DNA from 2 places in the Aquamicrobium soli genome. Region 1 is predicted to be linked to the other one. Evidence: riboswitches for the same ligand, from Rfam matches in the RefSeq annotation. Region 1 holds a riboswitch; the other holds the start of a gene.
The links. Region 1 has a riboswitch for S-adenosylmethionine ahead of metA (homoserine O-acetyltransferase MetA). Riboswitches for the same ligand answer to the same signal wherever they lie in the genome.

Region 1 (15,058 bases):
CCGACGTCTCCCGGATCATGGTAAAGCGGCTGACCTATACCGGCTCGACGCTGCGCCCGCGCACCGCCGAGTTCAAGGGCGCGCTCGCCGCTGCGCTGGAAAGCCAGGTGTGGCCGCTGCTGGCGAGCCGGCGCGTGGCCCCGGTCATGGACATGATCTTCCCGCTCAACGACGCCTGGCGCGCGCATGAGCGCATGGAGGAAGGCACGCATATCGGCAAGATCGTGCTCGACGTGGGCTGAAAGCCGCCGGCTGCGGGTTCCATCCGCGGAGGAAGGCCGAATCCGGCCTTAACCTGTCGTTAATGCTGCATTGCAGCATCTGCATTGCCGCCATGCAAAACCATCCATTTATTTCGGGGCACGAAAGAATTATCTGAGCGTCAACAGATCGAACAAACCCCGATGGAGGAAGTCATGAACCCGATCCGCTCTTTCCGCAACTGGCGCCTGTACAACGAAACCGTCCGCGAGCTGAACCGCCTCAACACCCGCCAGCTCGACGACCTCGGCATCAACCGCGCCGATATCGAGAAGGTCGCCCGCGCCTCGATCTGATGCCGCGTCCCGATCCGGTAGCCGGTTTGGCCTGCGCCTATCGCACGTCCAAACCAGAGCCGAACAGCGCATTCTTGCCTAGCCCGGCTCCGAACCCGCCAGACACTGTCCGGCGGGTTTGTTTTTATCTGCTGGCAGGAGAAACGGGCCGAGCCCTTGCGCTCACGCCGTGACGGTCGAGCGGGTCCAGCGCGCCACGATCAGCCGGTAGGGAATGAGTGCGAAGATCGCGATCAGGAGCTTCAGCGACAGATCGCCGAGCGCCCATGAGAACCAGCGCATGGACTCGATGGGGAAGATGCCGAGCAGCGGTGCCGATTCCAGCGCGAAGGCGTCGTTAGGCCCGGCGAAGGCAAACCCGCCCGAGAAAGCGATGGTGAAGAACACCATCGTATCGAAGACCGATCCGGTCAGTGTGCCGAAGATCGGCGCCCGCCACCAGCTCTGGCGGCGCAAGCGGTTGAACACGGTAACGTCGAGCAACTGCGCGGTCAGAAACGCGGTTCCGGAAGCGGCGGCGATGCGCACCAGCCGGTCTGCCGCCGTCTCGAACTCGATCAGGTGATAGCGGAAAAGCAGCGGCGGAATGACGATGGAACAGACCACCGCCGTCATGAAGCCGACGAAAACCACCTTGCGCGCGATCGCCGGGCCGTAGCGGCGGTTGGCGAGATCGGTGACCAGGAAGGAAAACGGATAGGTAAAGGCACCCCAGGTCAGGATATCTGCCAGCGACAGGCCGGCGATCGACCCCTGCATGGGAAACTGCACGAGCACGTTCGAGGCCACGACGACAAGCGTCATGGCCGCCACGAACGGCAGGTATCGGGAAAGAAAAGACATTTTTTTATCCTGGGTGATGGAACCAGTGAAGTGCGCCGGCCAGGCCGTGCACTCCTTCAGGCGGTCGTCCCCCGCCGGAAATCAGGCGGCAGGCTGCTCGGCCAGCTTCTTGGCGATCTGCTTCTTCAAGAGGCGGGCGCGCTGCGAAAGATCGTTGGCGTCGGCCTTGACGAGGAAGGCGTCGAGGCCGCCGCGATGCTCGACCGAGCGCAGGGCCGCCGCCGAAACGCGCAGGCGCACGTTCTGGTTCAGCGCTTCCGAAATCAGCGTGACGTTGACGAGGTTCGGCAGGAACCGGCGCCGGGACTTGTTGTTGGCGTGGCTCACATTGTTGCCGGTCATGACAGACTTGGCCGTGAGTTCGCAGGTGCGGGACATTGCGTGCTACCTTCAGTTCTTGTCTGCCCAAGGCTCGAAGCCCGCGCCGTGTAGCGCGCCTGTCGAGCGGGCAACCTTATGGAAAAGTGGGCGTTCCATAAGTGGAATTCGGCGTCTCGTCAAGCGCCCGCTTGCCGACGGGCCTTCACATTAACGCCGGAATTGACCGGCAGGCAACGATCCCATGGCTTGAAGCGGCGCCGGCCGCGCCGGGCCATGACCGATTCAGTGGAACAACGCCCATGCGCCATGCCCTTGCCCGCCTTCCCGCCATCGTGCTGGCCGCACTCCTCACCGTCGCGGCGCCGGGCGCTGCCGGGGCGGCGGCGCCGCAGTCGTTCAACGGCGAGTACACGGTATCGTATCTCGGCCTGTCGGTGGCCAGGGCCACGTTCAAGAGCCGATACGAGAACGAGGTCTACTCGATCCAGGGCAGCGTTTCGACGGCCGGCCTCGCGCAGATATTCGACGATACGAAGGGCAGCGTCTCGACTTCCGGCCGGGTGCTGGCCGACGGCATCCAGCCCGGCAAGTTCCGCGCCGACTACACGTCGGGCAAGAAGAAGTCGCTCATCGACATCCGCTTCGACGGCGGCAAGGTCGTCTCCACCGAGGTCGTTCCGAAGCCCAAGCGGCGCGGTTCCGCCTGGCTGCCGCTCGACATGAACGATCTCGCCGGCGTAGCCGATCCGATCTCGGCTACCGTCATCCGCGCCGAGACGATGGAAAAAGTATGCGGGCGCACGGTGAAGCTCTACGACGGCGAGATGCGGGCCGACCTCAAGCTCGCCCTGGTCAGCAAGGGCAGCATTTCGGTGAAGGGCTATGAAGGGCCGACGGTCACCTGCCGGCTCAGCTTCGTGCCGGTTTCGGGCTTCTCCAAGAAACGCAAGGCGCTCAAGTTCCTGCAGGACAAAAGCCGGATCGACGTGACGTTTGCACCGCTCGGCAAAACTGGCATATATGCGCCGGTCCGCGCGACGGTCGGGACCCAGATCGGGACCATCACGCTCGATGCGCGGCGCTTCGAGGCAGTCGACTAGGCGCTGGCGCGCCGGCGGGTGGGGCTATGGCGCGAGCGACGTTGATCGGGTTTTCGGCGGTGGCGATGTGGGCGCTCTTGGCGCTGCTGACGGATGCTTCCGGAACCATGCCGCCCTTCCAGCTTTCGGCGCTCACCTTTGCCATCGGCACCTGCGTCGGCCTTGCCGCGCGGCTGTTCGCGCCGGCTGCGCCGAAGGCGGAGAAAATCCCGCCGGTCGTGTGGCTGATCGGCATTGCCGGCCTGTTCGGCTACCACTTCTTCTATTTCACCGCCCTGCGCAACGCGCCGGCAGTCGAGGCCAGCCTGATCGCCTATCTGTGGCCGCTGCTGATCGTGCTCGGCTCGGCGCTGATGCCGGGCGAGAAGCTGGCCTGGCACCATATCGCCGGCGCGCTGCTCGGCCTATGCGGCACCGTGCTCATCGTCACCAAGGGCGGCAGCCTCGATTTCGACGCCCGCTACGCCTTCGGCTATGCGATGGCGGCGGTATGCGCGCTGCTGTGGTCGGCCTATTCGCTGTTGTCGCGGCGCTTCGCGGCGGTGCCGACCAGCATCGTCACCTGGTTTTGCGCCGCCACCTCGGTCCTGTCGCTGGCCTGCCACCTGATGCTGGAACAGACGGTGTGGCCGGCCGATGCCGGGCAATGGCTGGCGGTGCTCGGCCTCGGGCTGATGCCGGTGGGAGCGGCGTTCTACGCCTGGGACATCGGCGTCAAGCGCGGCAATATCCAGGTACTGGGAGCGGCAAGCTATGCCGCCCCGCTGTTGTCGACGCTGGTGCTGATCGCGGCCGGGTTCGCCCAGCCGTCGCTGCGTATCCTCGCGGCCTGCGTGCTGATCACCGGCGGGGCTGTGCTGGCGGCCAAGTCGCTGATCCTGCGCAAGAGCGAAAGGGTGCCGGCCTAGAAGTTATCCTTGCGCTTGCGGATCTCGGCGAACACCTCGGCGTCCGAGGCGTTTTCCATGCCGAGGTTCTTGCGGATCGCCGGGTCGGCCCAGCGCAGGAACGGGTTAGTCGCCAGTTCCTCGCCGATGGTGGTCGGCAGCGTCGGCTTGCCTTCGGCACGCAGCGCCTCGATCTTCTTTGCCCGCGCCTGCAGCGCCTCGTTGCCCGGATCGATGGTCAGGGCGAAGCGGGCATTGGAAAGCGTGTATTCGTGGCCGCAATAGACCGCCGTCTCGGGTGGCAGCGCGGCGAGCTTCTTCAGCGAGTCGTACATGACCGGCGGGGGGCATTCGAACAGCCGCCCGCAACCCAGCGCAAACAGCGTGTCGGCGGCAAACAGCACTTTCGATTGCGGGAAATGGTAGGAAACATGGCCGGCGGTATGGCCGGGGGTGAAGATGACCTCGGCGTTCTCGCCGCCGAACGCGACGACGGAGTCCTGCTCGACGGTCTCGTCGATGCCGGGGATTTTCGCCTTTTCCAGCGCTGGGCCGACGATCTTGAGGTTGAAGCGCTCCTTCAGCGCCAGGTTGGCCTCGACATGGTCGGCGTGATGGTGGGTGATGAGAAGCAGCGACGGCTTCCAGCCGGTACGCTCGATGGCGGCGAGGATGGGGGCTTCCTGCGGCGCGTCGACGAGCGCCGACAGGCCGCTCTTGGGGTCATGGATCAATACGCCGAAATTGTCTTCCCGGCACATGAACTGATCGATCTCGATGGCCATTGCAAAATCTCCTGTGAACGCGGCAGACATAGGATGCCACGGCACGCCTGTCATCCCCATGACGGGCGGGCCGGCCGGCTTTGTTGAATTCGGCGGGCATCGCGGCTACCGTCCGTCTCCGTACGGGTACGTTCCATGCACGCCGATATCGTCGATCTCCGCGCTTTCTATGCAAGTCCGCTCGGCCGGCTGACCGAGCATTCGCTCTCGATGGCGCTGTCTTCGGTGTGGACGGCGATCCCGAACGAGCGCCTCGTCGGGCTCGGCTATACGCTGCCGTGGCTCGACCGCTTCGGCGCCGATGCCGAGCGCGTGTTCGCCTTCATGCCGGCGACGCAGGGCGCGGTGGTGTGGCCGGCGGGCAAGGCCAGCGCCACGGCGCTGGTGTTCGACGAGGAACTGCCGCTGGTCGATGCCAGCATCGACCGCATGCTGGTCGTCCATTCGCTGGAACATGCGGAAAACCCGCGCGAGACGCTGAACGAGATCTGGCGGGTGCTGTCGCCGGCCGGGCGGGTGGTCATCGTCGTGCCGAACCGGCGCGGCGTGTGGGCGCGCTTCGAGCATACGCCCTTCGGCATCGGCCGGCCGTTCTCGCGCGGGCAGCTCAGCGAATTGCTGCGCGAGGCGAACTTCACGCCGGCCGCCTGGGCGGATGCGCTGCTGTTTCCGCCCTCGCAACGCCGCTTCATGATGCGCTTTCACGCGGCCCTCGAGCGGGCGGGCCGACGGCTGTGGCCGATCTTTCCGGGCGTTCACATCGTCGAGGCGCAAAAGCGCATCTACCAGGGCGTGCCGATCGCCCAGCGCGCGTCGCGCCGGGTCTTCGTGCCGGTGCTTTCGCCGCAAGGCGTGGCCGGCATGGGGATCACCGGCGCGCGCCGGCAGAAGCAAGCGGCAGAGCCGCCGCCTGCGTGATCGCGGCATTCTTCGCCGCGCCACCCTATTTTCATAAGCGGTGCGGCGAACAGAAAGGCCATCCAAGATGGATCGAATCGGTCTGGAACATCCCGACGACGAGCCGACGCCGGACGCAGCCCAGCCAAGCCGGCTCGCCGACCAGCTTGCGACCATCCGCCAGGCGCTGGCCGCCTCGCCGGTGCGGCGCACGCTTCTGCTCTACTGCGCCGCCATCGTCGCCGTCATCCTACTGACGGCCGGGGGGCAGGTCCTGCTCAACCGCTGGAACCAGCCGTTCTACGACGCGCTGCAGCGGCGCGACCTGCCCGATTTCCTGCACCAACTCGTCGTCTTCGCCGAGATCGCGGGCGGGCTTTTGGTATTCAACGTCGGCCAGACCTGGCTCAGCCAGATGATCCGGCTGCGGCTGCGCGAGGCGCTTACGCTCGACCTCATCGACCAGTGGATGCGGCCGAACCGCGCCTTCCTCGTCGCCAAGGCCGGCGCCATCGGCGTCAACCCCGACCAGCGCATGCAGGAGGACACGGGCCACCTTTGCGACCTCACCACGGGCCTCGGCATCGGGCTCCTGCAGGCGACGATCCTGCTCGTCTCCTTCATCGGCGTGTTGTGGTCGCTGTCCTCGGGCTTCGTCTTCCATGTCGACGGCAAGGCCTTCGCCATCCCCGGCTACATGGTGTGGGCGGCCTTCCTCTATGCCGGCTCGGCCTCGTGGCTGAGCTGGCTGGTCGGGCGGCCGCTGATCCAGCAGAACAGCGAGCACTATGCCCGCGAGGCGGATCTGCGCTTTTCCATGATGCGGGCGAACGAGCATATCGACGCCATCGCGCTGGTGCGCGGGGAGGCGGCCGAGCGGCGGCGGCTGGAACTCGACCTTTCCACGCTGCTTTCCGTGATCCGGCGCATCTACACCACCCAGATCAACCTTTCCTGGGTCACCGACACCTATGGCTGGATCACCGTCGTCGCACCGATCCTGGTCGCCGCGCCGGTCTATTTCGCCGGCGACATCTCCTTCGGCGGACTGATGATGGCGGTCGGCGCCTTCAACCAGGTCCATTCCTCGCTGCGCTGGTTCATCAACAATATCGGCGGCATCGCCGACTGGCGGGCGACGCTGATGCGCGTCGCCGACTTCCGCCTGGCGCTCCAGGAGACCGATGTGCTGCACGGCAGCGAAAAGCGCATCGAAATCGGCCGCAACGACAGCGCGACGATGACGTTCGACGCTCTGGAGATCAAGTCGCCGGAAGGCTGCACGCGGCTCGCCAAGCCGCGCGTCGAGATCAAGGCCGGCGAGCGGGTGCAGGTCACCGGCGACCCCGGAGCCGGCAAGACGCTGTTCTTCCGGGCGATCGCCGGCCTGTGGCCGTGGGGCACGGGCCGCATCGGCCTGCCCGCCGGCGAGATGCCGGTGCTGGTGCCGCGCACGCCCTATTTCTCGCCCGGCACGTTGCGCGAGGTGTTCGACCAGATGGCCGGAAACGACGGGCTGGACGACGCCGAAATCCGCGATGCGCTGGGTGAGGTCGGGCTTGGCCGCCTTTCCGCCGCGCTCGACCGGCAGGCGCGCTGGGAGCACGAACTCACCGGCGACGAGCAACGGCTGCTGATGCTGGCCGCGACGGCGTTGGGGCGGCCGAAATGGATCGTCATCGACGATGCGCTGGATACGCTCGACACCGATACGCTGAAGCGGGTGCTGGCGCTGTTTCGCAAGCACCTCGACGGCACCGCGATCCTCAATATCGGCCGGGCGCTGCCCGACAACGATTTCTTCGGCCGGACGCTGACCATCGTCAAGGACAAGGCCGCGCCCGCGCTCAAGCCCGCCAGGGTGCGCCCCGGCGCCATCGAGACGCCGGCAAGCAGCGGCCGGAAGGTCGTCAAGGCGGGATAAGGGGCCGAGGGAGCTACGGCAGCAGGAAGCCGGCCGCCGCGCTGAGGAGGACGATGACGAGCGGCGGCGCCTTCCACGCGACCAGCAGCAGGCCGCCGGCCAGCGCCACCAGCGCATCGGCCGGCCCGGTAACGGTCGTGGAGATCAGCGGATCGTAAAGCGCCGCGGCGAGAAGGCCGACGACGGCGGCGTTGGCCCCGGCGAGCGCCGCCCGCACATTGGCGGCGCCGCTCAGCCGCGCCCAGAACGGCAGCACGCCGACCAGCAACAGCAGGCCGGGCAGGAAGATCGCCACCAGCGCCAGCGCCGCGCCGAAAATGCCGTTCGGGGCAGGGTGCAGCGCGGCCCCCAGGAAAGCGGCGAAGGTAAACAGCGGGCCAGGCACCGCCTGTGCTGCGCCATAGCCGGCAAGGAACATCTCCCTGCCGATCCAGCCGGTCGTCACCACTTCGCGTTCCAGCAAGGGCAGCACGACGTGGCCGCCGCCGAACACCAGCGCTCCTGCCCGGTAGAAGGCGTCGATCACCGCCAGGACATGGTCCGCCGAGAGGCTGCGTGCCAGCGGCAGCAGCACCAGCAGGCCGAAGAACAGCGCCAGCGCGACGGTGCCGGTGCGGTGGGATATGCCGAAATCGAGCGTGACCGGCCCCGCTTCGCCGCTGCCGCGCAACAGCACCGCTCCGGCCGCCGCGCCGCCCGCGATCACCACCAGTTGCATCAGCGGCAGGTGCACGGTCGCGAGCAGGGCGAAGGCGGCGACGGCGATGAGCACGGTGGTAAAACTGCGGCAGAAGCCGCGCGCCATGCCCCATACCGCCTGGGCGACGACGGCGACGGCGGCCAGCTTCAGCCCATGCAGAATGCCCGCCATGCCGGGGCCGTCGAGCACGGTCATGCCACCGGCGAAGGCGACGAGCAGCAGCGCCGAGGGCAGCGTGAAGCCGGCCCAGGCAGCCAGCGCGCCGAGCGGCCCCGCCCGCCACAGGCCGAGGGCGAAGCCGACCTGGCTGCTCGCCGGGCCGGGCAGGAACTGGCACAGCGCCACCAGGTCGAGGTAGAAGCGGTCCGTAACCCAGCCGCGCCGCACCACGAGTTCGTTGCGGAAATAGCCGAGATGGGCGATCGGCCCGCCGAATGAGGTCAGCCCGAGCTTCAGGAAGGCCGCGAACACCTCGCCGGGGTTGCCGCCATGCCGGGCCGTCGAGCTATCGTCCGGCAACGGTTCCGTCATCGGGCCCCCCACGTCACCGCCACCCGGCTCTATGCCGCGGTCACCAGCTTCTTTCCGATCGCTTCCAGGTCGTAGGGCGTGGTCTGGTAGACGCGGTTGATCCAGTTGCCGAACAGGAGGTGGGCGTGCGAGCGCCAGCGGTTGAGCGGCGGCTTGGACGGGTCGTCGTCGGGATAGTAGCCGTGCGGCACCTCGATCGATACGCCGGCCGACACGTCGCGGTCGTATTCCTCCTTCAGCGAGGTGGAATCGTATTCGATGTGGTTGAAGATATAGAGCCGGTTGGCGGTCGCCTCCGCCAGCAGGCAGGGGCCGGTCGCCTCCGATTCCATCAGCACGTCGAGGCCGGCGCCCGGCGGAAGATCGGCTTTGCGCACCTCCGTCCAGCGGGAAACGGGAATGGCGAAATCGTCCGAGAAGCCGGCAAGATAGGGTGACGCCGGCGCGTTATTACGATGTCGGAAGACACCGAAAGCCTTCTTCTCGAGCGTGTGCTTGGGCACGCCGTGGAAATGCCAGGCGGCCGCCATCGCCCCCCAGCAGATGTAGAAGGAGGAATGGACGTTGGTGGTCGTCCAGTCGAAAATCTGCTGGAGTTCCTTCCAGTAGGTCACTTCCTCGAACGGCAAGAGCTCGATGGGCGCGCCGGTGACGATGAAGCCGTCGAACTTGCGGTCCCGCACTTCTTCCCAGGTCTGGTAGAAGGAGATCAGGTGTTCTTCGGAAGTGTGCTTGGCCTTGTGGTTGCCGACGCGCACCAGCGTCAGTTCCACCTGCAACGGCGTTGCGCCCAACAGGCGGGCGAACTGCGTTTCCGTCCGGATCTTGTTCGGCATCAGGTTGAGCAGCCCGATTTGCAACGGCCGGATGTCCTGGCGCAGCGCCGTGCGCTCGTTCATCACGGACACGCCCTCGCGCTCGAGGACCTCATGGGCGGGAAGCTGATCGGGAATCTTGATCGGCATCGGACAAGCTCCAAACAAAAAAGCCGGCGGCGAAAACGCGGCCGGCATGAGCGAACTTGTCATCCTCGGCCTTTTTAGCAACTTCTTTAACGTGGCTGCAAGCCGACCGGCCAAATCACCACGGAACGGCAGTTATGTAGGACCGGCGCGCCGTTGCGTCAACGGTTCTCTCGACAATCCGGGTCACGGCCTGTATGCCGCATCCGCTGCATCTCAACGGAATTCGCGCCATGACCCTTCCCCAGAACGACCGTCCGACGCCACGCGCGGGGATCATGGCCATCGAGGCCTATGTGCCGGGCAAGAGCGCGGCTGCGGCGGGGGTTGCCAAGGTGCACAAGCTTTCCTCCAACGAGAACCCGCTCGGGGCCTCGCCCAAGGCGATCGAGGCCGCGCGCGAAGTGGCGGGCCGGCTCGAATTCTACCCCGACGGCTCGGCCGCGCGGCTGCGCGAGGCGATCGCCGAGGTGCACGGGCTGAATGCGGCCAACATCATCTGCTCGAACGGCTCGGACGAGGTGCTGGGGCTGCTGTCGCAGGCCTACCTGTCGCCGGGCGACGAGGCGATCTTCACCGAGCACGGTTTTCTCGTCTACAGGATCTACACGCAGAGCGCCGGGGCGACGCCGGTCCCGGTGAAGGAAACGGACGAGCGCGCCAATGTCGACGCCATCCTGGCGGCGGTGACGCCGAAGACGAAGATCGTCTTCCTCGCCAATCCCAACAACCCCACCGGCACCTACCTGCCGTTCGAGGAGGTGCGCCGCCTGCATGCCGGCCTGCCGAAGAGCGTGCTTTTGGTGATCGACGCCGCCTATGCCGAATATGTGCGCCGCAACGACTACGAGGCCGGCGTCGAACTGGTGGCGGGCTCGCAGAACGTGGTGATGACGCGCACCTTCTCCAAGATCCACGGCCTCGGCGGGGCGCGCATCGGCTGGATGTATGCACCCACCCATATCATCGATGCGCTGAACCGCATCCGCGGGCCGTTCAACGTCAACGCGACCGCCATCGAGGCGGGCGTCGCGGCGATGCGCGACCGCGCGCATGTCGAGCGCACGGTGGCGCATAACGAACAATGGCTCGCCTGGCTGACCGAGGAACTGACGAAGCTCGGCCTGCGGATCACGCCCAGCGTCGGCAATTTCATCCTGATTCATTTTCCCGATGAGGCAAAGCACTCGGCGGCGAAGGCCGACGACTATCTATCGGCGCGCGGCTATATCCTGCGGCGCGTTGCAGGCTACGGTTTTCCCAACGCGCTGCGGATGACGGTCGGAACCGAAGAAGCCAATCGCGGCGTCGTCGCCGCCCTCACGGAATTCCTGAAAAGCTGAGACAAATGCCCGAACCCATGTTTGAAAAGATCGCGCTGATCGGCATCGGCCTGATCGGCTCGTCGCTGGCGCGCGTCATCGCCCGCGAAAAGCTCGCCGGCCATGTCGCCATTTCCACCCGCAGCGCCGATACGCTGGCGCGTGCCGAGGAACTCGGCCTCGGCGACAGTTACACCACCGATGCGAAAGAGGCCGTGCGCGACGCCGACCTGGTGATCGTCTCGGTGCCGGTCGGCGCTTCGGGCGCGGTCGCCGAGGAAATCGCGCCGGCGCTGAAGAAGGGCGCCATCCTCACCGATGTCGGTTCGACCAAGGCCTCCGTCATCGCGCAGATGGAGCCGCACGTGCCGGAGGGCGTGCACTTCATCCCCGGCCACCCGCTCGCCGGTACGGAAAAATCCGGTCCGGACGCCGGCTTTGCCGAACTGTTCAAGAACCGCTGGTGCATCTTCACGCCGCTGCCCGATACCGATCCGGCGGCGCTGGAAAAGCTGTCGGAGTTCTGGCGGCGCTGCGGCGCCAACATCGACACCATGGACCCGGCGCATCACGACATGACGCTGGCCATCGTCTCGCACCTGCCGCACATCATCGCCTACAACATCGTCGGCACGGCGGACGACCTGCAGACGGTGACGAAATCGGAAGTCATCAAATATTCGGCTTCCGGCTTCCGCGACTTCACCCGCCTGGCGGCTTCCGACCCGACCATGTGGCGCGATGTGTGCCTGCACAACAAGGACGCGATCCTGGAGATGCTGGCGCGCTTTTCGGAGGACCTCGCCTCGCTGCAACGCGCCATCCGCTGGGGCGACGGCGAAAAGCTGTTCGACCTGTTCACCCGCACCCGCGCCGTGCGCCGCTCGATCATCGAGGCGGGGCAGGACACCGACGCGCCCGACTTCGGGCGGCAGGCGGGGAAGTAGCGGGGAAGTAAGGGAGTAAGGGAGTAGTTGATACTGCCTGCGGCGCGTCAACTATCCATCGACGTTTTCCAGCGGCAAAAGCAAACTCCCCTACTCCCCTACTCCCCTCATTCCACCGGCCCGATCTTGCCGAGGGGGATGAAGCCGAGCGATATCCTGCCCTTGGCGATCTTGAGCGGCATCGACGGTTCCTTGCCCATGAAGGCGAGCGCGGCGAAACCCTGCTGGATCTGCTGTTCCTGTTCGGGAATGGCGGTAGCCAGTATGGTGGCGACAGTCTGCGGGTCCTTGATGCGGATCATGAGGTCGGCGTCGATCAATCCGTCGTCGCGGACCGCGACCGGTCCCGAAACCTGGACGGCTGCGCTGCCGGACGAAAGCGCCACCTGCCGAAGGGTCAGCGACTGGCCGCGCAGGCTTTTCACCGGCGTCGCGAGCAGGGCCATTCCGTTCTTCACGGTGGCCTCGATCATGCCGTCGAGCGGCGGGAGCGTGCGCCCGTCGATCGCCTCGGCATCGACCTGCAATTCGCCGAAGCTGATCCTGGCATCGAGGTCCTGGCCCTCGGCCGGCCGTAACTGCGCCTTGGCCTTTGCCGCGCTGAACAATTGCACGGGATCGGTGTCGTCCTGCGGGTCGGTCTGGCCGGAAAAGCCTTCCGCCTGGAACGCCAGCTTCCGCTGCGCCGGCCACATAAGGCCGGTGGAGACGTGCATCCTGTCCCAATCCAGCCAGAGCGGCTCCATGCCGGGCGCGCTGGTGCGCAGCGGGCCGGTGATGTCGGCGCTGGGCGAGAGCGGCAGGTAGAACGGCGCGGCGGCCGTTACCGCGCCGCTCGATGCCGCCACGTTTCCGGCGTCGTCCTCATAGGCGACGCTGTCGCAGGAAACGGCCAGCCGGATCGGAAAGCCGCCGACGGCCATGTTGGCGCAGTCGGCGCGGATGCCCTGCGCGGCAAGCTCGGCAATAGTGCCGTCGACCTCGGCCCTGACCTTGCCGGCAAGGTAGAACCAGCCGGCGCTATAGGCCGCGAAGACGAGGACGACGATGGCGGCAAGCCAGGCAAGGCGGCGGGATTTCGGCTTCTGCGTCAGGGGAGCGGTCATGCTTGGTTTTTTCTGCGATCCATGAAGGTTGGAAGAACGTTCCGTGGAAGCCCATATCAGGAGACGGGACAGTCTGGACAAAAACCGGTTTTGGCGCGACATCGCGGATAGTGACGAACAGGCTTTTCGATATGGGCGATTTTTGGGTTTTTGGCTACGGTTCGCTGATGTGGCGGCCCGGTTTCGCCCATATCGAGGCGCAGCGCGCCCGGCTTTTCGGCTACCGTCGCGCGCTTTGCATCTATTCCTTCGTCCATCGCGGTACGCCTGCCCGGCCGGGCCTGGTGCTGGGCCTCGACCGGGGCGGCTCCTGCGTCGGCATGGCGTTCCGGGTGCCCGGTGATTCGCGCGCAGAGGTGGTGGCCTACCTGCGCGCGCGCGAGCAGGTGACGGGCGTCTATCTGGAGCGCCTGCTGCCGCTCCGGCTGGAGAACGGCGACAGGGTCGAGGCGGTCGCCTACATCGCCGACCGCGGGCACGAGCAATATGCCGGCGCGCTGGCCGCCGCCGATGCCGCAGCGGTGGTGTCGGGCGCCATCGGCCAGTCCGGCAACAACGAGGCCTATGTGACGAGCACGCTCGAACATTTGCAGGCGCTCGGCATCCGCGACCGCTGGCTGGAGGACGTCTGCGGGCAGATCACGGCTGTGTGATCGGCGCGAGAGCCCATAGCTGTTAAACCGGTCCCAACGGACCGCGCCCTCCAGCATTCACGAGAACGGAGAAGAACCTTGGAAACACGACGACTGGGTCGCACCGACCTTACCATCGCGCCATTGGTTTTCGGCGGCAACGTGTTCGGCTGGACGGCGGACGAAAAGACCTCCTTCGACATGCTCGACCGTTTCGTCGATGCCGGCTTCAACGCCATCGACACCGCCAATTCCTATTCGCGCTGGGTGCCGGGTCATAAGGGCGGGGAGTCCGAGACCATCATCGGCAACTGGATGAAGGCGCGCCGGAACCGCGACCGCATCGTGCTGATCACCAAGGTCGGGTCGGACATGGGGCAGGGCAAGAAGGACCTGTCCGCCGCCCATATCGGTGAAGCCATCGAAGCCTCGCTGAAGCGGCTGCAAACCGACATGGTCGATCTCTATCTGTCGCACTGGCCGGACCCGACCGTGTCGCATGAGGAAACGCTCGGCGCCTACCAGAAGCTGATCGCCGCCGGCAAGGTGCGCTTCATCGGCGCCTCCAACCTCGATGCCGGGCAGATGCGGGCGGCGCTCGACGTCGCCCGGCTGCGCGACCTGCCGCGCTACCAGGTGCTGCAGCCCGGCTACAACCTCTACGATCGCGCCGAGTTCGAAGGGCCGTTGCGCGACCTGTGCGTGGCCGAGAATCTCGGCGTCATCAGCTATTACAGCCTGGCCAAGGGCTTCCTTTCCGGAAAATACCGCAGCCGCGACGACCTTGGCAAAAGCGCGCGCGGCAGCGGCGTGCAGGAATACCTCAACCCGCGCGGCATGCGCATTCTGGCCGCGCTCGACACCGTGGCCGCGCGCCACAAGGCGGTGCCGGCCGAGGTGGCGCTGGCCTGGGTGATGGCGCGGCCGGGCATCACCGCGCCGATCGCCAGCGCTACGAATCTCAATCAGGTGGAAAGCCTGATCCGGGCGGCGTCGCTGAAACTGGCGGCCGACGACATGGCCGAACTGGAAAAGGCTTCCGCGTAAGCGCTCAGGCGGTGGCGGTATCGCGCAATTGCCGCAGGCGCTCCACCGCCGTCGGCGGCAGGGGCGGCGGATTGTCGGCCTCGGATGCCTCCATCAGAAGCTTGTCGCAGGCCGCCTCCGTCTCGCCGATCAGCCGCGCCATGAACTCGTCCTTGCCGAGCCCTGGCGGGATGGCGGGGAGGAAGCGGGCGTGGATGGTGCCGGGAAAGCGCAGGAACTTCCGGCGCGGCCAGTAGAGCCCGGCGACATGGGCGACCGGCACCACCGGCAGGCCGAGCTTGTTGTAAAGTTCGACGATGCCGTATTTGTAGGCGGGCTCTGCGCCGGGCGGGCGGCGCGTGCCTTCGGGATAGATGATGAGCTGGCGCGGGTTGCGCTCGAGCTCGGCACGGGTGGACGAAACCACCATCTTGAGCGCCTTCGAGCGGCTGCCGCGATCGACGGGGATCATCCGCATCTTCTTGATGTACCAGCCGAAGAAGGGAATCCAGGTCAGT
Region 2 (15,058 bases), on a different contig from region 1:
CAAGCGCCAGCGGCTTTTCCACAAGCACGTGCTTGCCGGCCTTTATCGCCCTGGCCGTCCATTCGACATGCTGCGACGTGGGCAGCGGGATATAGACGCCGTCGACGCCATCGCTGGCCAGCAGTTCCTCATAGGAACCGAAGGCATGGGCCGCGCCGAAACGGGTCGCCAACGCCCGCGCCCTGTCGATGTCGCGGCTGGCAACGGCCGTCAGGATGCCGTTGTCGGCCTCGGCGATGGCGGGCAGCACCTGCTCGCGTCCGATCCTGGCCGTCGAAAGAACACCCCAGCGAAACATCGTGCATCCTCTCCAGATCGTGACGACCCAAGCTTTGCCCGAAAAGGCCGGTTGTGCCAAGGTCGCGGGAACCCCATCATCGGCGTTTGCCAGCCGGCGCGCTACGACAAGGACATGGCCATATGAACGTACGCAAGCTTGGAACCGAACTCGCCGTCTTTCCAGTCGGCCTCGGCTGCATGTCGATGAGCCACGGCTATGGCTATGGCGGCCAGGACGAGAACGAGGCGATCAGGACGCTGCACCGGGCCGTCGAACTCGGGGTGAACTTCTTCGATACGGCGGAGGTCTACGGCCCTTTCAACAACGAAATCCTCGTCGGCAAGGGGCTGCGGCCGCTGCGGGACAAGGTCAACATCGCCACCAAGTTCGGCTTCAACGTGGTGGAGACGCCGGAAGGGCCGAAGCAGCTACCCGGCCTCAACAGCAGGCCCGGCCATGCGCGCGCGGTTGCGGAGGGGTCGTTGAAACGGCTCGGCATCGAGGTGATCGACCTCTTTTACCAGCACCGCGTCGATCCCGAGGTGCCGATCGAGGAAACGGTGGGCGAGATGGCCGAACTGGTTCGCGAGGGCAAGGTGCGGGCGATCGGCCTGTCGGAGGTCAGCGTCGCCACCCTGCGCAAGGCGCACGCCGTGCACCCCATCGCCGCCGTGCAGAGCGAATACTCGCTTTGGACCCGCGATCCCGAGGCGGGCATGCTGGCGGCATGCCGGGAACTCGGGGTCGGCTTCGTGCCGTTCAGCCCGCTCGGGCGGGGCTTTCTGGCGGGAGCGATCAAGTCGGCGGACCAGCTTGGCGAAGGCGATTTCCGCCGCGGCCTGCCGCGCTTCGAGGCGCAGAACATCGAACGGAATCTGGCGGCTGTGGCCCGGCTGGAGAAGCTTGCCGCCGCCAAGGGCGTCAGCGCGGCGCAACTGGCGCTGGCCTGGGTGCTCGCGCAAGGCGATTTCATCGTGCCGATCCCCGGCTCGCGCAAGGTCGGCAACCTGGAACAGAACGTCGCCGCCGCCGCCATCGCGCTGAGCCCGGCCGAACTCGCCGAGATCGGCAACCTGATCACGCCGGACCAGATTGCCGGGGCACGCTATGGCGATGCCGCCATGGCGCAGACCAATCGGTAAGGCAAGTCGCGCGGTTTTAGCCGCGCAGCACGCCTCCGGTCTGCTTGGCCACGTTGTCGACGATACGCTTGGCGAGCGCCTCGAAGTCTTCATCGGTCAGCGTCTTCTCGACCGGCTGGATCGCCACTTCGATGGCGATCGACTTCTTGTCGGCGCCAAGCGAAGCGCCTTCGAACACGTCGAACACGGAGACGCCGGTGATCAGCTTCTTGTCGGCGCCGAGCGCAGCCCTGGTCAGCGTGCCGGCCTCCACCTGCCGGTCGACGACGAAGGCGAAGTCGCGCTTCACCGCCTGGAAGGCGGAAAGCTCCAGCTTCGGCTTGGTGCGCGTCGGCTTCGCCTTGGGCTCGGGCAGGGCGTCGACGAAGACTTCGAAGCCGCAGAGCGGCCCGGCGACGTCCAGCCCTTCCAGCGTCTTGGGGTGGAACTCGCCGAAATGCCCGAGCACCAGCTTGGGACCGAGCTTGATCACGCCGGAACGGCCGGGATGATACCAGCCCGGCGCGCCGGTCTCGATCTGCAGCCGGTCCACCGGGGCGCCGCAGGCTTCGAGCGCCGCGATGGCGTCCGCCTTGGCGTCGAACACGCCGACCGGCGCGGCGTTGCCGGCCCAGTTGCGGCCCGATCCCTCCAGCCTGGCAGTGCCGCGCCGCACGCCGGCGGCGACACGGCGCTGGCGGTCGGGCGTGTCGCCCTCATAGGTGCCGGACACCTCGAACAGCGCCACGTCGCCGATGCCCTTGTCGGCGTTGCGCTGGGCCGCCGCGATCAGGCCGGGCAGCAGCGAGGGGCGCATGTCGGACATGTCGGCGGCGATCGGGTTGGCAAGCTTCAGCTCCGCCTTCCCGCCGCCGAAAAGCTCGGCATCGGCGGCCGGTATGAACGACCAGGTGACGGCTTCCATCATGCCGCGCACGGCCAGCGCCCGGCGCGCCGCGCGGGTACGGATCTGCAACGGGGTGAGGATCTTGCCGTTGACCGCATCGTGGCTGGCGAGCGGCGTGGGTGCGATGGCGTCGACGCCGTGGATGCGCATCACCTCTTCGACCAGGTCGGCCTTGCCGTCGACATCCGGCCGCCACGACGGCACCGCGACGTCGACCACCTCGCCCGAGCCCTTCGGTTCGAAGCCGAGGCGCGAAAGGATGTCGAGACTTGTCTCGGTCGGCACGTCGAGGCCGGTCAGCCGCTTCACTTCCGAGAGCGGGAAGGAGACGATTTTCGGGGCATGGCCGGCATAGCCGACGACTTCGCTCGTCGTGGGCTCGCCGCCGCACAGGTCGAGCACCAGCCGGGTCGCCAGTTCCAGCCCCGGCACCATGAATTCCGGATCGACGCCGCGCTCGAAGCGGTAGCGCGCGTCGGTGATGATGCCGAGCGAGCGGCCGGTGCGGGCGGTCGTGATCGGGTCCCAGAGGGCGGATTCGATCAGCACGTCGGTGGTGTTCTCGCCGCAGCCGGAGTGCTCGCCGCCCATGACGCCGGCGATGGATTCGACGCCCTTTTCGTCGGCGATCGCGCACATTTCAGGCGTCAGCGTGTATTCGCGCCCGTCCAGCGCCAGCACCTTCTCGCCGTCCCTGGCGCGGCGAACGACGAGGTTGCCGGCGACCTTCCTGGCGTCGAACACATGCAGCGGGCGGCCACGGTCGAAGGTGACGTAGTTGGTGATGTCGACCAGCGCGCTGATGGGGCGCAGGCCGATGGCGAGCAGCCGCTGCTGCATCCATTTCGGCGACGGGCCGTTCTTCACCCTGCGCACGAGGCGCAGCGCGAAGCCGGGGCAGAGCTCCGGCGCCCCGATGGTGACCTTCACCGGGCAGTCGCCCGTGCCGGCAACCGGCTCGACCGGCGCTGTCTTGAGCGTCCCAAGCCCCGAGGCGGCGAGGTCGCGGGCGATGCCGTAGACGCCGGTGGCGTCCGGGCGGTTCGGCGTCAGGTTGATGTCGATCATCGGATCGTCGAGATGCGCATAGGCAGCATAGCTGGTGCCGAGCGGCGCATCGGCCGGCAATTCGATGATGCCGTTGTGGTCTTCGGAAATCTCGAGCTCGCGCTCCGAGCACATCATGCCGCGGCTTTCGACGCCGCGGATGGTGCCGACGCCGAGCGTGATCCCGGTGCCGGGGATGTAGACGCCCGGCGCCGCGAAGGCGCCGACGAGGCCGGCGCGCGCATTCGGCGCGCCGCACACCACCTGCACGGGATCACCCGAACCGGTATCGACGGACAGCACGCGCAGCTTGTCGGCGTCGGGATGCTTCTCGGCCGTCAGCACCTTGGCGATGACGAAGGGTTTCAGCCGCGCCTTGTCGTCGACGGACTCGACTTCGAGGCCGATGGAGGTCAGCCGCTCGACGATCTCATCGAGCGAGGCGTCGGTATCAAGGTGATCCTTGAGCCAGGAGAGGGTGAATTTCATCAGTTGTTCCTTGCCGCCTTGGCTTCAGCGAGTGTGAGCCGTTTGGCGTTCAGATGTCAGGCTGTATATCGGTTTGGGATGGTCAGGCTGCGGCCCGTGGACGTTTGGCGCCGGGCGACTTCAGGCCAAGAAACATGCTCTTGACCGAAATTCCTTCATCGGCCGCCGGCCACCAGATTCCTTCGTACATGAGTTCGATCTCGTTCAGTTCCGTCTGGCTCAATCCGCCAAGAAAGGGATACCACCAAAGAGGCGTGGCGATGGAACGTCCGTCCGCCAGACCGACATGCACTTCGTCGGCGGTGCACCATGCCTTGACGGGTCGCATTTCATCGGTCTCAAAGGCCAAAGAAGTCATTCCATGCACCTATCCAAACATCACGTCGCTCGGCGACGAGCGCAAGCAACTGCGCTGTCTCGCGGTCATCATACCCCTTGTTGCGGGCAACCTCCAAACTTTGCAGCCATATCTTCAAGGATTTGCCGTCCTTGACGACGTGCACGTGCGGCGGCTCGTCACGGTCCAAAGCGTAGAACCTGAATTTGTGACCATGCCACACGAGCAGAGTCGGCATCTCAACTGCTCAATCCGCCAAACAGGGTCGGCATGTCGAGCGGGCGGAAGCCGTAGTGCGACAGCCAGCGGACGTCGGCGTCGAAGAAGGCGCGGAGGTCCGGCATGCCGTATTTCAGCATGGCGATGCGGTCGATGCCCATGCCCCAGGCGAAGCCCTGGTATTCGTCGGGATCGAGCCCGCCGGCCCTGAGCACGTTCGGGTGCACCATGCCGCAGCCCAGGATTTCCATCCAGTCGTTGCCTTCGCCGAAGCGCACCTCGCCCGGCCGCGAGCGGTCGCACTGGATGTCCACCTCGAGCGACGGTTCCGTGAACGGGAAATAGGACGGGCGGAAGCGCATCTTGACCGAAGGAACCTCGAAGAACGCCTTGCAGAACTCCTCCAGCACCCATTTCATGTTGGCGACGTTGGCCGTCTTGTCGACCACCAGCCCCTCGACCTGATGGAACATCGGCGAGTGGGTGGCGTCCGAATCCTGCCGGTAGGTCTTGCCCGGGATGACGATGCGGATCGGCGGCTTCTGCGCCTCCATGGTGCGGATCTGCACCGGCGAGGTGTGGGTGCGCAGCACCTTGCGCTCGCCCGCCTCATTCGGCTGGAAGAAGAAGGTGTCGTGCATCTCGCGCGCCGGGTGCCCGTCGGGGAAGTTGAGGGCGGTGAAATTGTAGTAGTCGGTCTCGATGTCCGGCCCCTCGGCGATGGCGAAGCCGAGGTCGCCGAAAATGGCGGCGATCTCGTCGATGACCTGGCTGATCGGGTGGATACGGCCGCGCTCGGCCGGCGAACTGCGCACCGGCAGCGTCACGTCGACCCGTTCGGCGGCGAGCCGCTGGGCGATCGCCACGTCCTTCAGCTCGGCCTTGCGCGCCGAAAGCGCCTCGCCGACACGGGTCTTCAGGCCATTGATCGCCGGCCCCTTGACCTGCCGCTCCTCGGGACTCATCGCGCCCAGCGTCTTCAGGAGCTCGGAAATCGACCCCTTCTTGCCGAGGGCCGCGACGCGCACGGCCTCGATGGCGGGTTCGTCGCCGGCCGCGGCGATCTCGGCAAGCAGGCTGCTTTCAAGCGTGTCCAGGTTTCCAGCGGTAGCGTTCACGGTTGAACTCTCTCGTTACGCGTCACCGTTGCGGTGACTTTGGCTGCAAAGAAAAACCCGCGCCAGCCGTGCCAGCGCGGGGTTCCCAAATCAAGTATCCGAAAAATGCTTGGGAAGGCGCTAGCTTAGGCTACAGCGCTTTCAAAAGCGTTCGGCGTGGTGTCCTTCAGGTATTCGAGCGCGACCTTGGCCTTGGCGACAAGGGCCGCGAAAGCCTGCGGCTCGTGGATGGCCATGTCGGACAGAACCTTGCGGTCGATCTCGATGCCGGCCTTGTTGAGGCCGTCGATGAAGCGGCCGTAGGTCAGGCCGTGCTCGCGGGTGGCGGCGTTGATGCGCTGTACCCACAGCGCGCGGAAGTTGCGCTTGCGTGCCTTGCGGTCGCGATACGCATACTGCAGCGACTTCTCGACCGCCTGCTTGGCGATGCGGATGGTGTTCTTGCGACGACCATAAAAGCCCTTGGCGGCCTTCATGACCTTCTTGTGTTTGGCGTGGCCGACTGTGCCTCTTTTTACGCGCATGTCATGATCTCCTTAAAATCGTGTCCGACCGGCTCAGATGCCGCCGCCGTTAGGCAGGAAGTTCTTGATGACCTTGCGGCCATCGGGTTCTGCGAGAACCATGGTGCCGCGCGCATCGCGAATGAACTTGTTGGAACGCTTGATCATGCCGTGGCGCTTGCCGGCGGCAGCCGACAGCACTTTTCCGGTCGCAGTGATCTTGAACCGCTTCTTGGCGGCCGATTTGGTCTTCATCTTGGGCATTTTGCTCGATCCTTGTTATGGCTGCGCGAGATTGCGCTTGTCTGTGCTTCAGGCCGACCAAAGCCTGAAAAGCAAATGAAACCGCCACGGCATGCCCTGCCGGGCGGTTCAGGAACGCCGGGTCTATACGGCAATCGGGCGCGGCGCGCAATATCCCTTGCGCCGCGCTGTTTTCTCCGCTTAGGGCAGCCGGAACAGGACCGGCAGGGCTCCCGTCACCTGCGCCGCGTCGACGACCTCGAACAGGGGCACGGCGACGAAGAAGACCATCCCGTCGAGCAGGGTGGTGAGCAACAGCCGGGGCCTGAAGCTGCCGGTATCGCCTTCGTGATAAAGCGAAAGTTTCGGAAAGAAGCGCGGCACCCGGGCGACGTAGGCTCTGTACGGGCTCCCGAGAGCTTCGGTGAGGTATTTTTCCTCGCGCAGGATGACGAAATGGAACGCTACCGCGCACAGAACGCCGAAGCCGGCGGCGATGACGAAGGATCCCATCTGCGCGCCGACGCCGATCGCGGCGATGGACGAGAAAAGGTAGAGCGGGTTGCGGGTGATGGAATAGGGTCCGCCCGTCACCACCTGGGCGGACTTGCGGCCGCCGATATAGAGCGTCGACCACAGGCGCCCGACAATGCCGAGGAAGATCAGGAGAATGCCGGCGGTCTCGACGAATTCATGGATCCGCGTATTCGGCGGGAACGCCGACTGGCAGAAGAACAGGACGGCGACCAGGATGGCCAGAAGGATGGCAAGCACCCGCCGTCGCCAACGCTGGTAGGGACCAAGCGACTTTATGGCTTTGTCGTTCATGACGGATATCCGTTGCTGGGGTGTCGGCGCCAACCCAGCGCGGCACCTGACGGTAGCAAACAGGCGCCTCACCGGGCGCCTGTCTCGTTTCCTGTGGGGATGCTACCGCTAGCGCGGTGCCAGCACCATCATCATCTGCCGGCCTTCGAGTTTCGGCTCCGCCTCGACCTTGGCGATGGCGGCCGTCTCCTCGCGTACCTTGTTCAGCAGCTGCATGCCCAGTTCCATATGCGCCATTTCGCGGCCACGGAAACGCAAGGTCAGCTTGACCTTGTCTCCCTCGTCGAAGAAGCGCCGGACGGCCTTCATCTTGGTCTCATAGTCGTGGTCGTCGATGTTCGGGCGCATCTTGATCTCCTTGATCTCGATGACCCGCTGGTTCTTGCGCGCCTCGGCCGCCTTCTTCTGGCTCGCATATTTCAGCTTGCCGAGATCGAGGATCTTGGTGACCGGCGGATTGGCGTTGGGAGAAATCTCGACGAGGTCGAGCCCGGCCTCTTCGGCGAGCAGCAATGCCTCGTTGATGGAAACCTCGCCGCGGTTCTGGCCGCTGGCGTCGATGAGCTGGACACGGGGAACCCGGATGTCGGTATTTGCGCGCGGCCCTTCCTTGGTGGGCGCGGCGGCTTTGAAAGGTCTGCGAATGGTCGTGGTCTCCTTAACCGTTTCGTTCGGGTGTGAATTCTGGAATGCGGACGTGCCAATGTGGGAGGCACGCAGCGAGTGTCAATAGCACAAGGCGAAGCAGAAATCACGTCTTCTCCCCGCTTTTCTGGGCCAGTCGGCGCAACCGGCTGGACACTTTTTTCGGCGCCGGCCCTGTGGCACAAGGTCTGCCACGGAGAAACAGGCCATGACCATGACTGAAGCTGCATCCATCGATGTCGGCTCCTGCCGGATCGCTGTCCGCCACCAGCCCGGGAAAAATCCCGGCGTGGTCTGGCTCGGCGGCTACAGATCCGACATGCTCGGCACCAAGGCCGAGGCGCTCGCCGCATGGGCGGCCGGGGCAGGGCGCGCCTTCGTGCGCCACGACTATTCCGGGCACGGCGAGTCGGGCGGGGCGTTTGCCGAGGGCACCATCTCGCGCTGGCTGGAGGAAAGCCTCGCGGTCTTCCGGCGTTTCACCGAAGGCCCGCAGGTGCTGGTCGGCTCCTCGATGGGCGGGTGGATCGCGCTGCGCATGGTGCAGGAACTGCGCAAGGCGGGCGACCATCGCGTGGCGGGCCTGGTGCTTTTGGCGCCGGCGCCCGATTTCACCGCCGAACTGGTCGAGCCGGCATTGAACGACGCGCAGAAGCGCGACCTCGCCGAAAAGGGCTATTTCGAGGAGCCGTCCGACTATTCGGACGAACCTTATCTCTACACCCGCGCGCTGATCGAGGACGGCCGCAAGAACCTCGTGATGACCGGGCCGATCGACACCCATTGTCCCGTCCATGTCCTGCAGGGGCTGGCCGACCCGGACGTGCCGCCGGCCCATGCGCTGAAGCTGGTCGGCCTGCTGCCCGCCGACGACGTCACCCTTTCGCTCGTTCCCGACGGCGACCATCGCCTGTCGCGGCCGCAGGATCTCGACATGCTGCTGCGGACCGTCGAGGCGATGGTGGAGAGGGCCGCGTAAGTGCGTATTTCCATTCCCGTTTCCGCTTTCGTCGCCGCGATCGTCGGCTTTGGCGGCACCCTTGCCATCATCATCGCCGCGGCGGATGCCGTGGGCGCGACCCAATTGCAGACGGCGAGCTGGGTGACGGCGATCTGCCTGGCCATGGCGGTGGAAACGCTGTGGCTATCCTGGCGCACGAAGATGCCGGTCATCACCGCCTGGTCGACGCCGGGGGCGGCGCTGATCGCCGCCAGCACTGGCTTCAGCATGGGCGAGGCGGTGGGCGCGTTCCTCGTCACCGGCGTGCTTCTGGTCGTCACCGGCCTGTTCCGGCCGCTGACCCGGCTGATCGCCAAGATACCGGGCTCGGTCGCCTCGGGCATGCTGGCCGGCATCGTCGTCACCTTCGCCATCGGGGCGGTCAAGACCATCCCCGCCGATCCGTGGCTGATCCTGCCGCTGATGGCGGCCTTCTTCCTCATCCGCCTGTTCAACCCTTCGCTGTCGGTGCTGGCGGTGCTGATCGGCGGCGGCGCGCTCGCCTTTTTCACCGGGCGCGTCGGCGGCCTGCCCGCGCCGGAGCTGTCGACGCTGACGCTGATTGCGCCGCAGTTCACCGTGCAGGCGGTCGTCGGCCTGGCGATCCCGCTCTACCTGGTCACCATGGCCTCGCAGAACCTGTCGGGACTGGCCGTGCTCAAGGCCGATGGCTACGATCCGGCGCCCGGGCCGCTGATCGGCGTGACCGGGCTGGGGTCGGTGCTGACCGCGCCGTTCGGCGCCTCGACCACCAACCTCGCCGCCATCTCGGCAGCGATCTGCACGGGGCCGGATGTGCACCCCGACCCCGCCCAGCGCTGGAAGACGGGTCCGTTCTATGCGCTTGCCTACCTGATCTTCGCCATCTTCGGGGCCTCGCTGGTGGCGATCTTCGCCGTGCTGCCGCAAAGCCTGATCGTGCTGGTGGCGGGGCTGGCGCTCGTCGCCTCGCTCGCCAACGCGCTGTCGATCGCGCTCAAGGATGCCGACGAGCGTATGGCCGCGACCATCACCTTCGCCGTCACGGCCTCGGGTCTCACCCTGTTCGGCATCGGCTCCGCCTTCTGGGGGCTTGTCGGCGGATTGCTGGTGCTGGCGCTCGATCGCCTGAAAAAGAAGTAGCCGCTTCAAACCCTTGTCTGGTTTTGCCGGCGATCGTCTTGAATCGCCGTTTTTGCGTTCCCATGTCGATTGCAAGCAGCCGCTCCGGCTGCCCTCAACAAAAGGAACGGGAGAACATGAACACGTCTGCATTGATCCGCCCGGCCTGGACGCCGGCGACCATTGCGCTGATGGTGCTGGGTTTTGTGGTGTTCTGGCCGCTCGGCCTGGCCATGCTGGCCTATATCATCTGGGGTGACCGGCTCGACGGTTTCAAGCGCGATGTCAACCGCGCCACCGACGGCATCTTCGCCGGTTGCCGGCGCGGTTCCGACAAGGCGGCGCGCTGGGGCCATGGCGGCTTTGCCCGCACCGGCAACGTCGCCTTCGACGACTGGCGCGAGAAGGAGCTGGCCCGTCTCGACGAAGAGCGCCGCAAGCTCGACGAGATGCGCGAGGAATTCGACGAATATGCGCGCGAGCTGCGCAGGGCCAAGGACCAGGAAGAGTTCGATCGCTTCATGGCCAACCGCAACAAGTCGACGGCCCCGACGACCACGCCGAAGCCGACCGAAGAGTGAGCCGACCGGCCACATCGATCTGAAACGGCGCCGCGCCCGCGGCGCCGTTTCTTTTTTGTTCTTCTGAAACCGCTCGAATCGCATATCGTCCGGCCCATGTCCTTCGGCTTCTTCCGTACCCTGACCAAACCTTCGCGCGCGCCGGTCGAGGCGCGCGAGCACACGGTCGCCGGCCGCACCCTGCCGCTGCGCATCGTGGAGAACGAGCGCGCGCGCCGCCTGACGCTGCGCATCGATGCCGGCGGGCAGGGCCTGCGCATCACGGTGCCGCCCGGCCTGCGCCAGGGCGAGGTGGAGAAATTCCTGCATCGGCATCAGGGCTGGCTGGAGCAGCGGCTGGCCAAGGTGCCGGACCGGCCGCAGGTCAGGCCGGGCATCAAGGTGCCGTTTCGCGGCGTGCCGCACCTCGTCGTCCACGAGCCGGGAAGGCGCGGCACGGTGTCGGTCGAAAAAGGCGAGGACGGCCCGCGCCTCGTCGTCCATGGCGAGCGGCTGCACCTGCCGCGCCGCGTCGCCGACTTCCTCAAGCGCGAGGCGAGGCGGGAGATCGAGGGGCTGGTGGCCCGCCATACCGCGACCGCCGGCAGGAAGGCCAAGGCGATCCGCTTCCGGGACACCACGAGCCGCTGGGGCTCCTGCACCTCGGATGGAACGCTGTCCTTCTCCTGGCGCATCATGATGGCGCCGCCGGCGGTGATCGACTACCTGGTCGCGCATGAGGTGGCGCATCTGAAGGAGATGAACCACGGCCCGAAGTTCTGGAAACTGTGCGGGGAACTCTGCCCGGACACCGAGCGCTGCAAGGCATGGCTGAAGCGCAATGGCGGCGCGCTGCAGGCAATCCGGTTCGAATAAGACAAGGATACTGCCCGACGAAAAAGGCCCCGCAGTCGCTGCAGGGCCTTCGATCGTCTATCGCGCTGTTCTCAATAGATGTCGAAGTCGAAATACTTCGCCTGGATCTTCTTGTAGGTGCCGTCGGCGACGATGGCGTCGATGGCGGCGTTGAGCTTTTCGCGCAGCGCGTCGTCACCCTGCCGCACGGCGATGCCGGCTTCGGTTTCGGTGCCCTTCACGTCGCCGATCAGCTTGCAGCAGCTTCCGTCGGACGAATTCTTCAGCCAGTCGGTCAGCACGAACTTGTCGGAGATGACGGCGTCGAGGCGCCCGTTCATCAGGTCCTGCACGGCCTCTTCCTGCGTGGGGTAGAGTTTCACGTCGGCGCCGGCCTTGGTGTAGAAATCCTGGGCGTAGATGGCCTGCGTGGTCGAGGCCTGCGCGCCCACCGTCTTGCCGGCCATGGCGTCGGGATCGGTGGCGGCCAGTTCGCTGTCCTTGAGCGCGGCGACCGCCAGCGGCGTGGTGTAGTATTTCTTGGTGAAGGCGACCTGCTTCTTGCGTTCCTCGGTGATGCTCATCGAGGCGATGATGGCGTCGAACTTGCCGGCCTGGAGGGCGGGAATGATGCCGTCCCAGTCCTGCACGACGAATTCGCAATCGGCCTTCATCTGGGCGCACAGCGCGTTGGCGATGTCGATGTCGAAGCCTTCCAGCTTGCCGTCGGCGGTCAGGCTGTTGAAGGGCGGATAGGCGCCTTCCGTGCCGATCTTGATCTTCTCGGCTGACGCCGTGCCGGCGATCAGGCCGATGCTGGCCGTTATGACGGCACAGGCCAGCCATCTGGATATTTTCATTCGCTTCTCCCTTGAATGGATGGCTTTTCAGCCTGATTCACCCAAGCACGCCGCTGCAGGCGAGACAAGCGTTTCGTATTGCAGGCAGCGCGGCTCAGCGGGCCGGGCGAAAATGCTTGGAGAGCTTGAGGCCCTGCGCCTGGTAGTTGGAGCCGAGGTCGGTGCCGTAGAGAGCCTTGGGCCGTTCCTTCATGTGTTCGTAGACCAGCCGGCCGACGATCTGGCCATGGTCGAGGATGAACGGCACTTCGTGGCTGCGCACCTCCAGCACGGCGCGGCTGCCGGCGCCGCCCGCCGCCGAATGGCCGAAGCCGGGATCGAAGAAGCCGGCATAGTGGACGCGGAATTCGCCGACCAGCGGGTCGAACGGCGTCATCTCGGCGGCGTAGAGCGGCGGCACATGCACCGCCTCGCGGCTGACCAGGATGTAGAACTCGTTGGGATCGAGCACCAGTTCGCCGGCGCGCCGCTTGTAGAGCGGCTCCCAGAAGTCGATCACGTCCTGCGCGGCGCGCTTGTCCACGTCGATCAGCCCGGTGTGGCGCTTGCCGCGATAGCCGATCAGTCCGTTCTCGTCGCCGGCCAGGTCGATCGACAGCGCGATGCCGCCGCCCGAGATGTTGGGCGGGTCGGTGGCGACCAGCGTCTGCGCCTGGTGCAGGGCGTGCAGCTCGGTTTCCGAAAGCAGCGAATGGCCGTGGCGAAACCGGATTTGCGACAGGCGCGAGCCGGCCCGCACCACGACGGGGAACGTCCGCGGGCTGACCTCGAGATAGAGCGGGCCACTGTAGCCGGCCGGAACCTTGTCGAATTCCGGGCCGTGGTCGGTCATGACGCGGGTGAAGATGTCGAGCCGGCCGGTGGAGCTCTTCGGGTTGGTCGAGGCCGAAACTTCCGCCGGCAGCGCCAGGCTTTCCATCAGCGGCACGATGTAGACGCAGCCCGTTTCCAGCACCGCGCCCTCGGCCAGGCTGAATTCGTGCAGCTTCAGCCGTTCGAGCTTGTCGGCGACCGTATGCTCCGGGCCGGGCAGGAAGGAGGCGCGCACCCGCCATGCCTTTTCGCCGAGCCTGAGGTCGAGGCTCGCCGGCTGGATCTGGTCGTGGTCCAGCGCGCGTTCGCTTTTCAGCGCCGCCGCCTGGAACAGCGCCGCGATGTCCTGGTCGGGAAGGATGCCTGTCTTGCGCAAGAGCTACTCCGCAGTTTGGCAGGAATTTCATAGTGCCGGTGGCGGTTGACGCAAGCAGGTGCGAGGAATAAAGGGGCGTTATCCCGTGGTGATTTGGCCGGTCGGCTTGCAGCCACGTTAAACAAGTCGCTAAAGGACCGCTGGCCGCGAGGCCGTTTGGACCGGTGGCGATTTCTCGCGACCGGTTTTTGTTTTTGAGGTCCATCGATGACAACCGACAAGAAGCGTAACTGGAAGCCGGCAACCCAACTCGTGCACTCCGGGACGCTTCGATCGCAGTTCGGCGAGATGTCCGAGGCGATCTTCCTGACCCAGGGCTATGTCTACCCGACGGCGGAGGCCGCCGAGGCCCGCTTCAAGGGCGAGGAGCCCGGCTTCATCTATTCGCGCTACGCCAACCCGACCGTTTCCATGTTCGAGCAGCGCATGTGCGCGCTGGAAGGGGCCGAGGACGCCCGCGCTACCGCTTCCGGCATGGCTGCGGTGGCCGCCGCCATCCTGTGCAGCCTGAAGGCCGGCGACCACATCGTCGCCGCGCGCGCCGTGTTCGGCTCCTGCCGCTGGATCGTCGAGACGCTGGCGCCGAACTACGGCATCGAGGCGACGCTGGTCGACGGGCGCGACATCGCCAACTGGGAAAAGGCGGTTCGGCCCAACACGAAGCTGTTCTTCCTCGAAAGCCCGGCCAACCCGACGCTGGAAGTGGTCGACATCGCCGCCGTGGCGAGCCTCGCCACCTCGATCGGCGCGCGGCTGGTGGTCGACAACGTCTTCGCCACCCCCTTGCAGCAGCGGCCGCTGGAACTCGGCGCGCATGTCGCCGTCTATTCCGCCACCAAGCACATCGACGGGCAGGGCCGCTGCCTGGGCGGCATCATCCTCTCCGACAAGGAATGGATCGACGAGAACCTGCACAACTATTTCCGCCATACCGGCCCCAGCCTGTCGCCGTTCAACGCCTGGAACCTGCTGAAAGGCCTGGAGACGCTGCCGATCCGCGTTGCCCAGCAGACGAGAAACGCCGCCCGCATCGCCGATTTCCTGGCCGGGCGGCCGGAGGTCGAGCAGGTCATCTATCCCGGCCGCGCCGACCATCCGCAGGCCGATATCGTCAGCAAGCAGATGAAGGGCGGCTCGACGCTGATCTGCATCCACCTGAAGGGCGGTAAGCAGGCGGCGTTCGCCTTCCAGAACGCGCTCGACATCGTTCTGATCTCCAACAATCTCGGCGACGCCAAGAGCCTGATCACCCATCCGGCGACGACCACCCACAAGAACGTCAGCGACGAGGCGCGGGCCGAACTCGGCATCGGCGCCGGCACGCTGCGTTTCTCGGCCGGGCTGGAAGACGTCGACGATTTGCTGGAAGATATCGACCGGGCGCTGGCCGCGACCCGGTGAACGGACAGGCGAGGACAGGATGACCGGCAAGAACCGCTACAGCGCGGTCACCGACGACATCGCGGTCGAGGTCGAGCCGTTCTACCTGGAAGAACGCTCCGACCCTACGCAGGGGCGCTATGTCTGGGGCTACCGGGTCACCATCGAGAACCGCTCCACCCGCGTCGTGCAGTTGTTGTCGCGCTATTGGCACATCACCGACGCCAACGGCCGGGTGGAGGAGGTGCGCGGCGCCGGCGTCGTCGGCGAGCAGCCCGAACTCAACCCCGGCGACAGCTACCAGTATACGTCCGGCTGCCCGCTGCCGACGTCCTCCGGCATCATGGTCGGCAGCTATACGATGCAGGACGGCAGG

Region 2: another riboswitch for S-adenosylmethionine. It lies ahead of ACFOHJ_RS07165 (O-succinylhomoserine sulfhydrylase); the one in region 1 lies ahead of metA (homoserine O-acetyltransferase MetA).

The regions. Positions count from the first base shown of each region.
Region 1 is NZ_JBHRTK010000012.1:568,421-583,478, forward strand. It holds gene ACFOHJ_RS12540 (NAD(P)H-quinone oxidoreductase) at 1-242, shown strand, start outside; gene ACFOHJ_RS12545 (DUF1127 domain-containing protein) at 417-557, shown strand; gene ACFOHJ_RS12550 (queuosine precursor transporter) at 720-1,400, opposite strand; gene rpmB (50S ribosomal protein L28) at 1,482-1,778, opposite strand; gene ACFOHJ_RS12560 (DUF3108 domain-containing protein) at 2,021-2,821, shown strand; gene yddG (aromatic amino acid exporter YddG) at 2,848-3,729, shown strand; gene gloB (hydroxyacylglutathione hydrolase) at 3,726-4,493, opposite strand; gene ACFOHJ_RS12575 (class I SAM-dependent methyltransferase) at 4,629-5,411, shown strand; gene ACFOHJ_RS12580 (ABC transporter ATP-binding protein/permease) at 5,479-7,314, shown strand; gene chrA (chromate efflux transporter) at 7,328-8,545, opposite strand; gene metA (homoserine O-acetyltransferase MetA) at 8,575-9,510, opposite strand; SAM riboswitch at 9,564-9,642, opposite strand; gene hisC (histidinol-phosphate transaminase) at 9,741-10,850, shown strand; gene ACFOHJ_RS12600 (prephenate/arogenate dehydrogenase family protein) at 10,856-11,776, shown strand; gene ACFOHJ_RS12605 (DUF2125 domain-containing protein) at 11,884-12,882, opposite strand; gene ACFOHJ_RS12610 (gamma-glutamylcyclotransferase) at 13,014-13,535, shown strand; gene ACFOHJ_RS12615 (aldo/keto reductase) at 13,614-14,561, shown strand; gene ACFOHJ_RS12620 (lysophospholipid acyltransferase family protein) at 14,566-15,058, opposite strand, start outside.
Region 2 is NZ_JBHRTK010000009.1:75,250-90,307, reverse strand. It holds gene ACFOHJ_RS07245 (Gfo/Idh/MocA family protein) at 1-298, opposite strand, end outside; gene ACFOHJ_RS07240 (aldo/keto reductase) at 421-1,422, shown strand; gene pheT (phenylalanine--tRNA ligase subunit beta) at 1,439-3,844, opposite strand; gene ACFOHJ_RS07230 (DUF2442 domain-containing protein) at 3,927-4,202, opposite strand; gene ACFOHJ_RS07225 (DUF4160 domain-containing protein) at 4,183-4,419, opposite strand; gene pheS (phenylalanine--tRNA ligase subunit alpha) at 4,421-5,518, opposite strand; gene rplT (50S ribosomal protein L20) at 5,644-6,042, opposite strand; gene rpmI (50S ribosomal protein L35) at 6,076-6,285, opposite strand; gene ACFOHJ_RS07205 (methyltransferase family protein) at 6,466-7,092, opposite strand; gene infC (translation initiation factor IF-3) at 7,201-7,737, opposite strand; gene ACFOHJ_RS07195 (alpha/beta hydrolase) at 7,946-8,716, shown strand; gene ACFOHJ_RS07190 (benzoate/H(+) symporter BenE family transporter) at 8,717-9,859, shown strand; gene ACFOHJ_RS07185 (DUF2852 domain-containing protein) at 9,976-10,419, shown strand; gene ACFOHJ_RS07180 (M48 family metallopeptidase) at 10,516-11,274, shown strand; gene ACFOHJ_RS07175 (ABC transporter substrate-binding protein) at 11,346-12,113, opposite strand; gene ACFOHJ_RS07170 (2'-deoxycytidine 5'-triphosphate deaminase) at 12,208-13,302, opposite strand; SAM riboswitch at 13,378-13,455, shown strand; gene ACFOHJ_RS07165 (O-succinylhomoserine sulfhydrylase) at 13,510-14,703, shown strand; gene apaG (Co2+/Mg2+ efflux protein ApaG) at 14,723-15,058, shown strand, end outside.